Regions from separate parts of the Massilia endophytica genome, predicted to be linked through region 1. Evidence: predicted binding sites of a transcription regulator. Region 1 holds the regulator's gene; the other holds the start of a gene.
The links. The regulator sigma-54, encoded in region 1, starts transcription at its own class of promoters, with help from an activator protein. The targets are predictions, from matches to a motif close to TGGCANGNAANCTGCTTT.

Region 1 (4,601 bases):
CGGCTGGCGCCACGCGCCGCGTGGTGCTGTCGGTGCCGCATTTTCTCTTCCTGCGTTCGGTGCTTGCCTCCACCGACCTGGTGGCGATGCTGCCCTCGCGCCTGCTGCGCGACGCGCCGGAACTGCAGCAGCTGGAGGCGCCAGTGCCGATTCGCGGCTACGAAATGGCCATGCTGTGGCACGAGCGCGTGCACCGCGACCCGGCGCACAAGTGGCTGCGCGAAACGATTGCTGCGGCAGTGGCGGAATGAAGGGGCACAAAAAAGGGCGCCTGTGCGCCCTTGTTTGGTGATGCCGCTGTTTTATGCGGCGCTGGCCGGAGATTCCAAGGTCTCGGCGCGATGCTTTATCGCATCATGGTTGTGGTTCTGGACTTTGTCTTTGTATTTCATGACCTGCCGGTCCAGTTTGTCGATCAGGGTGTCGATCGCGGCATACAGGTCTTGCGCCAAACTCTCCACATACACGGTCTTGCCCGACATGCGCAGGTTGATTTCGGCTTTCTGGCGTTTTTCTTTCTCGGTGAGGTTATCTACACTCAGGATGACAGCAATGTCGATCACTTGATCGAAATGGCGTCTCACGCGCTCCAGCTTGTTTTGGACGTATTCGCGAATCGCGGGGGTCACTTCGAGATGATGTCCACTGATGGTGAGATTCATACACACTCCTAAAAGATGATGTCGCTCTACAAGGCTCACGGGGAGCCCATGCACTACAAGGACTTGCGGAGGCTGACGGGAGGGATCTTCAAGGCTTCGCGATACTTGGCAACAGTACGTCGCGCAATCACCATGCCCTGTTCTCCTAGCATGTCCGCAATCTTACTGTCGGATAAGGGATTTTTCGGGTCTTCTGCTCCTGTGAATTGCACAATCAGCGCACGGATCGCGGTCGAGGAAGCTTCACCCCCAGCTTCAGTCGCGACGTGGCTACCAAAGAAATATTTCAACTCAAACATCCCATGTGGGGTGAGCATGTATTTCTGAGTTGTTACGCGAGAAATAGTACTCTCGTGTAAACCCAGTGTATCAGCAATTTCGCGCAACACAAGGGGTCTCATGGCGACGGCGCCGTGCGAGAAAAAGTTCTTCTGCCGCTCCACGATTGCTTGTGCAACGCGCAAAATTGTGTCAAACCGCTGGCGCATGTTCTTGATGAGCCACTTGGCCTCCTGCAGCTGCGCATTCATCTGCGTTTCGCCCTTGCCCTGCTTGAGCAAACTGGCATACAGCGCATTGACGCGCAGGCGCGGCATCACGTCGTTGTTCAGCGTGACGACCCAGCCGTTGCGGCCCTTCTTCACGATCACGTCCGGCACGACATAGTCTGACGCATCCTGCGCGAAGGCGGCGCCCGGATGCGGGTTGCAGCGGCGGATCACGGCCTGGGCTTCGCGCAGATCTTCCTCGTCGCAATCGAGCGCTTTCTTCAGCTTGTTGAAGTCGCGCTGGGCGAACCAGGTGAGGTGTTTTTCCACGATGCACAAGGCCATGCGGCGCGTGACCAGTGGAATGTGCGGCATGCGCCTGATCTGGATGGCGAGGCATTCGGACGCGTTGCGCGCGCCCACGCCCACGGGGTCGAAGCTTTGCAGCAGCGTGAGCGCCGTCTGCAGCTCCTCCAGCTCCACATCCGCCTCTTCCGGAATGCGCGCGTGGATTTCCTCGAGGCTTTCTTCAAGATAGCCGTTGTCGTCCAGCGCATCGATGATGAGTTCCATCAGCGCCCGGTCGCGCGGCTCCTGCACGGTGACGCGCATCTGCTCCAGCAGATGGTCGCGCAGGCTGTGGTGGCTCGCTTCCAGCTGCGGGCGCGCGTCCTCGTCGTCCGGGGCCTTGCCGCTGCCCGAACCCGACCAGTCGCTGTCGCCCTCGGCCACGCTGTCGCCTTCGTAGGGTTCGGCTTCCGCAGGCGCGGCCTCGGCCTGCGGCCCGTTCTCGCCGGGCGGTCCTTCGGCTGGCGTGGCCGCCGGCGCGCTCTGGCCGATGGCGCCGTCGGCGAGAAGGCGCACGCTGCGGTCCAGCGGGTCGTCCAGACGTTCGAGCAGGGGGTTTTCGGTTAGCAGCTGCTCCAGCTCCTGATGCAGCTCAAGCGTGGACAATTGCAGCAGCCGGATGGACTGCTGCAATTGCGGCGTCAACGCAAGATGCTGCGACGTTCGCAGTTGCAGGGATTGTTTCATGGCCTTACATGCGGAAATGCTCGCCGAGATAGACTCGGCGTACGGATTCGTCGGCGATGATGTCATCGGGGCGGCCGGAAGCCAGCACGCTGCCCTGGTTAATGATATAGGCGCGATCGCAGATGCCAAGCGTTTCGCGCACATTGTGGTCGGTAATCAGTACGCCAATGCCGCGCTCCTTGAGGAAGCGCACAATCCGTTGAATCTCTATGACCGCAATCGGGTCCACGCCAGCGAAAGGCTCGTCCAGCAGCACGAAACGCGGATTGGTGGCGAGGGCGCGCGCAATTTCCACGCGGCGGCGCTCGCCGCCTGACAGCGACAGGGCCGGATTCTCGCGCAGCTTCTCGATCTGCAGGTCCGCCAGCAGCGTGTCCAGGCGCTCGTCGATCTGCGCCTTGGTCAGGGCCTTGCCGTCCACCTTCTGGATCTCCAGCACGGCGCGGATATTCTCTTCCACCGTGAGCTTGCGGAACACGGAAGCTTCCTGCGGGAGATAGGAAAGCCCCATGGTGGCGCGCTGGTGGATGGCCAGGTTGGAGATGTCCGTGCCGCTGATGTCGATGGTGCCCGCGTCCGAAGGCACGAGGCCCACGATCATGTAGAAGGAGGTGGTCTTGCCCGCGCCGTTCGGTCCCAGCAGGCCTACCACTTCCCCGCATTCCACCTGCAGCGACACGTCATGCACCACCTGGCGCTTGCCGTAGCTCTTCTGCAATCCGCGAACGATGAGGGTACTGCCGCAGCTTTGTCCTTGCATGCTTATTTCCCCGGCGCCGGTGCAGGAGCGGTAGCCGCCCTGGAGTTCGGCTGGATCACCATCCTCACGCGGCCGCTGCCAGGCTTGCTCTGGCCGGAGGAGCTGTTCTCCACGGTGAAGAATTCCTTGCGGCTGTCGTAGGAGATGAAGGGGCCTTCCACGTCCTCGGTGGGCTTCACGCCTTCCAGGCGGCGCACCTTGGCCTTGGAGATGAGGCGCACGATTTCCGCCTTGTTGTCGTACTCGATGCGTTCGGCCTCGCCTTCGATCCACAGGTCGCCGCCATCGCGCTTCTGGCGGAAGGTGGCCAGCGCGCCGGGCGCGCCCCAGAAGGTCACGTACTGGTAGCCTTGCGGATCGGTGGTCACCAGGGCGCGGCCTGCCTTCATGATCAGGGTGCCGCGGGTGAGCACCACGTCGCCGATCAGGGTGCGGGTCTGCTTCACTTCGTCCGAAGTGCCCTGGTTCGCTTCGATCTGCGTGGGCTTGCTGGAGTCGGCTTTCTCGGCCGACGCAGGCAAGGCCGCAGCCAGCAGGGCTGCCGCGGCGAGGATTGGTTTGATCAGGTATTTCATCTTTGCTCCAATAGGCTTTTAGCGCGGGTGCGGCGGATAGGTGATCCGCAAGCGCTGCTTGACTTCGACCTGGCTGGTGGCGTTGTTGACCGCCATGCCAATGCCGCTCATGGTGGCGGCGCCCGAAGTGATGCTGACCGGCTTGTCGGTCTGCATGCGGTCCTCGTCAGGATAAATGGTGAGCTCCGGCGTGCGCAGGCGGAATTCCTGGGCCGTGGCGGAGGCCGCGCGGTCGATCCGTACGTCGCCCGACAGCACCACGCGGCTGTTGTCGTCGTCGATGCGGGCGCGCGCCGCGTGAATATCCATCGGCGCGTTCTCGCCGGACAGGCTGCGCACGACGGGCTTGTCGATCTCCGAAGAATCGTCCACCGGGCGGTGCGTGAGCTTGTCGCCCGAGATGATGTAGCTCGGCTTGCCGTCCTTCGTCATGCGCACAAGGCTGAAGCGCTCGATGATATGGTCCGGCTCATTGAGGCGGCGGTCCGCCTGCAGTTCCGCGCCGCTGCGGTTCATCAGCTCCAGCAGCCAGAAGCTGCCGATGGCGCAGAACAGCGCCAGCATCATGCCGATGGAAACCTTGAAACGGTGGGCAGTCCTCTGGTTGCGCATTGTGTTCCTCAGACCATGAACTGGTTCAGGATTCTGTCATAGCTGTTCTGCGCACGCATCACGAACTCGCAGACCTCGCGCACCGCGCCGCGGCCGCCGAAGGCTTCCGTGATGTGGTGCACGCGGCTGTGCACTTCCGGGCGGCCGTTGGGCACGGACACGGCAAAGCCCACGCGGCTCAGGATGGGCAGGTCCACCACGTCGTCGCCGATGAAGCCCACCTGCTCCGGCTCGAGGCCCAGCTGCTGCAGCATGGCCTTGAAGGGGGTGAGCTTGTCGTGGCCGCCCTGATGCACGAGTTCGATGCCGAGGTCGCGCGCACGCGCCGTCACCTGCGGCGAGCGGCGCGCGCTGATGATGGCCGTCTGCACGCCCGATTCCTGCAGCAGCTTGATGCCCAGGCCGTCCTGCACGTTGAAGGTCTTCATCGACTCGCCTTCGGCGCCGTAGTGCAGGCTGCCGTCGGTGA
Region 2 (4,601 bases), 2.1 Mb from region 1:
CGACCTGCCCGCGCAGGCGCTTCACTTTCTCCGATGCCGTCCAGTTCATGGACACCCCGCCCAGCACGCGCAGCCCGGTCGCTTCACGCAGTTCGGCCGGGCTGCGGTAGGTGGGCCGGACCTGGCTGATGAGCAATGCCGTGGCGGCGCCCGCGCCCATGGCGACAGCCAGAACCAGGCTGAACAGCAGGGGCCGGTTGGGACCGATGGGGCGCAGTGGGACCGTAGGCGGATCGATGATCTTGAAACTCATCATTTCCGTGGTGGAAGAGAGGTCACCCGAGAGTTTGGCCGCCTCGCGCTTGCTGATCAGCTTTTCGTAGTTTTCCTTGTTGATCTCGTAGTCGCGGTTGAGTTGCGCCAGCTGGGATTCGATCTCCGGCACGGCCTGGCTCTGGGCCAGCAGGCGGGCGTGGCGGTCGCCCAGCTCGGCCACGCGGGCGCGGGCGGCGGCCACCTTGGCGTCCGCCTCGGCCAGCGCCACCTTGAGCTGCTGCAGCATGGGGCTGTAATTCCTGCCCGGGTCGGGGTTGGCGGCCCTGGTCTTGGCCTCCTGCACCTTGCGCTCCTCCAGGATGGCGATCAGGCGCCGGGTAGAGATGATGTCGGGGTGCTGCTCGGTGTACTGCAGCAGCAGGGCGTCCAGGTTCTTGTTCAGGGCCGAGATGCGGCCGTCGAGCTCGGGGTTGTCGATGGCGGCCGGGCCCGCCTCCCCGCCCAGGATCGGCTCGTCGCCGCTGATCTGGGCGTTGATGGCCGCGCGCGCCTGCTCCAGTTCGCGCAGCTCCAGCCGGGCGTTGTTCAGGGCGTCGCTCGAAATGAGCACCTGGGAGCCGTAGTCGATGCCCTGGCGCGGGAGCAGGAAATTGTTCTTGAGCTTGAACTCCTTCACCGTGTTCTCGGCCTGCAGCAGCTTTTCCTCGTAGGTCTTGATCTGCTCGTCGATGAACTGCACGGCCTTCTCGGAATCGCCGCGCTTGCCCTTGAAGCTGCCCTCCACGAAGATGGTGAGCAGGGCCTGCACCACGTCGCGCACCATGGTGGGGTTGTTGTGGCTGTAGCTGATGGTGTAGATGTCGTAATTGGCCGTGCCGCCGATGCGGATCTTCTGCATCAGCTCGTCGACCGCCTGCTCGTGCTCGCGCGGCGTCGTGGCGGCCACGTCCATGTCCACCATGCGCATTACGCGCTCCAGGTTCGGGCGGCTCAGCAGGGTGCGGCTCATGATGGCCACCTGCTGCTCGATATTGGGCACGGAGGTCATGCCCGACAGCAGAGGCTTGAGGATGCTCTGCGTGTCCACAAAGACGCGGGCGGTGGTCTGGTAGTCGTCCGGCAGCAGCAGCACCTTGATCCAGCCCAGGGTGGCCACCAGCCACATCACCACCACCGCATACCAACGGTACTGCCAGATGCCTTTCAGGCTGGAGAGTACCTGCTTGACGATGTCTTCCATTTCCGGCCTCTCTGCTTCCGTGTGGTGCATCTGAGCCGATTATATGGATCGGCTCGTTTGGTTCCACGCTAACCCGCAAGGGCCTTGTGGCAGATCAAAGAGCGGCGGCTCGCCAGCCGCATGCCCAGCAAACCTGCCGCCACAATCGCCAGGGTGCCCGGTTCAGGCACTTCCTGTTGCCGGGCATTGGCCAGGGTGTTGTGCTGGATGGTGATCTGGTAAGTGGTGCCGGCAGTCAGCAACGGCGTCACCTGCGAGAAGGAGAAGGTGGTCAGGGCCGCGTTGTACGAGGTGGTGCCGGGCGCAGCGTCGGTACGGCTGACCACGCTCAAGCCGTTCAGTTCGGCCGGGGCGAAGCTGAAGACGGACAGTCCGGTGCTCAGGTTCACAATGTTGATGCTCCAGGACAGGCGGGCATTGGCGTTCGAGCTCTGGCCCGCGCCAGCCGACACCCAGGCCTGGGTATAGGGCGTGGCGTTGAAGGCGACCGTCATGGTGTCCGACGCGCCCAGCGCAAAACGGAAGGTGGTCGACGTGCCCACGTCCGAGTTGCCGGACGCGTCCTGCATGTTCATCTGGGTCGCCGCGTCCGCCCGGGTCTGGGCGTGGGCCCCGGCGGGGGCGCCGTTGATGGAGATCGACGAGCCTTGCAGGCGCTGGTCGGCATAGCCGAAGTTGCCCGGAGCCGGAGGCGGGCTCGCAAAGGGCGTGAAGTTGTTGCTGGGCAGCGGGAAGCAGGGGGTGCCCACACACTGGCGGGCGACGTCCGGTGCTCCGGCCAGAATACCCAGCGAGGAGGAGCCGTTCGAGAACACGCCGTTCAGGGCGGCGGTGGCATGGGCGTCGTTCGTGCCCTGCAGGGCCGCGAAGTTGCTGGTGCTGAAGGCCGTGCCGTTCGAATGCAGGAGGCGGAAGTTGTTGATGTCCAGAATGGCGGAGGCAAAGGTGTCGGCCCGGGCGCTGCCCACGACGGCCAGCCCCAGGGCGGCGGCCGCCGCGACCATCAGGCATTTTTTGATCGGGTGCATGGCGTACTCCCCAAAGAGTTGTCGGACACCGGTCAGTGCCGATGCTTCGTATGAAGCAGCAAACATGCCAGAGAAAAATCATCAAATAATCAAAGACTTGCGCAGGTCATGCCAGCCCCGCCTGAACGGATGGAAAGAATGCCGACAGTTACGGCCGCGCGGGCGGAGAAAAAAACGGCGTACCGTCGAGCGAGTGACGGCACGCCGCAAAGTGACGACGGGAGAGGACCGGTTCAGGTTTTACGGCGGCGGCTGACCAGCGACATGCTCAGCAGGCCGGCTGCCACGATGGCCAGGGTGCCCGGTTCAGGCACTTCCTGCTGCAGGGCATTGGCCAGCGTGTTGTGCTGGATCGTGATCTGGTAGGTGGTGCCGGCCGACAGCAGCGGCGTCACTTCCGAGAAGGAGAACATGGTCAGGGCGGCGTTGTACTCGGTGGTGCCGGGCGCAGCGTCAGTACGGCTGACCACGCTCAAGCCATTCAGCTCGTCCGGTGCAAAGCTGAAGACGGACAGGCCGGTGCTCAGGTCCACGATGTTGATGCTCCAGGACAGGCGGGCATTCGCGTTCGAGGTCTGGCCGGCGCCGGCCGACACCCAGGCCTGGGTAAAGGGCGTGGCATCGAAGGCGATCGTCATGGTGTCCGAGGCACCCAGCGCGAACTGGAAAGTGGTCGAGGTGCCCACGTCCGAGTTGCCCGAGGCATCCTGCATGTTCATCAGCGTCGCGGCATCGGCGCGGGTTTGGGCGTGGGCGCCAACTGGGCCGCCGCCGATCGAGATCGAGGAGCCGGTCAGGCGCTGGTCGGCATAGCCGAAGTTGCCCGGGGACGGGGGCGGGCTGGCGAAGGGGGTGAAGTTATTCTCGGCCAGCGGGAAGCAGGCGCCGACGCATTGGTGGGCCACATCGGGGGTGGTGCCGCTCAGGATGCCCAGCGACGAGGCGCCGTTCGAGAACACGCCGTTCAACCCGGCCGTGGCATGGGCATCGTTGGTGCCTTGCAGGGTGGAAAAGTCCGCAGTGCTGAAGGCAACGCCGCTGGAATGCAGGAGGCGGAAGTTGTTGATGTCCAGAATGGCGGAGGCGAAAGTGTCAGCCCGGGCGCTGCCCATGGCCGCCAGCCCCATGGCGGCGGCAGCCGCCGTGACCATCAGGCTTTTCTTGATGAGGTTCATGGCTTACTCCCAAAAGAGGATTTTCGGTCACCGGTTTGGCGCCGATGGCCTCTTTTGAGCAGCAAATGTGCCATCAAAAAAAACTGCTTTGAAATCAATGCCTTGCCAAAACGCGGCCGGGCCCGGCCTGAGAAATGACAAAAACTCCGACATTTGCGGAACTTCACTCAGCCATAGGGGTCGAATCTGCATACACCAACCACAGCAAGGAGAAAACGTGCAGCCATTCGACGACGCCATCATTTCCTTTGAAGCAGCCGGAGCTCTGCGGGACCTGGTTATTCGTGAAGCACCTGAAACCGACTCCCATACCCACCCGATCGATACGCAGGTCTTCCATATACGGATGGCCAGCAACGAAGGCAGGCGCGAAGCCGCCAGCCTGCTCCTGAGGAAAATGTACGGATGGCGTGGCTACGATGTCGAAGCCGATACGAGCCACGTCATGAACCGCATTACGCTGTATGCGGAAACCGCCGGAGTCACCGTCGGGACCATGTCGCTCTGCCTGGACGACCCGCAGCTGGGCCTGCCGGCGGACGAGAACTACCGGGACAAGCTGGACGAACTGCGGGCCCAGGGCCGCCGCCTGTGCGAACCGTCCCGGCTGGCGATCGACAAGGACGTCACCAAGCGCGTGTTCGCTGCCCTCATCCACATTTCCTACATCTACGCCCACAACATCCACGGCTATACCGACTACGTCATCGAGGTCAATCCGCGCCACGTCGCCTTCTACAAGCGCATGCTGGGCTTCCAGGACTTCGGCGGCCAGCGCCAGTGCACCCGGGTCGGCGCCCCGGCCGTGCTGCTGCGCCTGGACCTGAACCATATGGGCGAGCAGATCCGCAAATACGGAGGCCAGATGGAGAGCCAGGGCAACGAACGTTCCTTCTATCCCTATTTCTTTCCCTTGAGGGACGAGCCCGGCATCACCACCCG

Region 2: a site for sigma-54 is predicted at 2,537-2,554, ahead of LSQ66_RS08880 (EDSAP-1 family PEP-CTERM protein). Genes of this name have one in related genera too.

What each region holds. Positions count from the first base shown of each region.
Region 1 is NZ_CP088952.1:5,251,757-5,256,357, reverse strand. Features, by position in the region: gene LSQ66_RS24110 (LysR family transcriptional regulator) at 1-251, shown strand, start outside; gene hpf (ribosome hibernation-promoting factor, HPF/YfiA family) at 303-662, opposite strand; gene LSQ66_RS24100 (RNA polymerase factor sigma-54) at 716-2,185, opposite strand; gene lptB (LPS export ABC transporter ATP-binding protein) at 2,190-2,945, opposite strand; gene lptA (lipopolysaccharide transport periplasmic protein LptA) at 2,948-3,520, opposite strand; gene lptC (LPS export ABC transporter periplasmic protein LptC) at 3,539-4,132, opposite strand; gene LSQ66_RS24080 (KdsC family phosphatase) at 4,141-4,601, opposite strand, start outside.
Region 2 is NZ_CP088952.1:1,970,841-1,975,441, forward strand. Features, by position in the region: gene LSQ66_RS08875 (XrtA system polysaccharide chain length determinant) at 1-1,456, opposite strand, end outside; gene LSQ66_RS08880 (EDSAP-1 family PEP-CTERM protein) at 1,525-2,484, opposite strand; gene LSQ66_RS08885 (EDSAP-1 family PEP-CTERM protein) at 2,718-3,659, opposite strand; gene LSQ66_RS08890 (N-acyl amino acid synthase FeeM domain-containing protein) at 3,877-4,601, shown strand, end outside.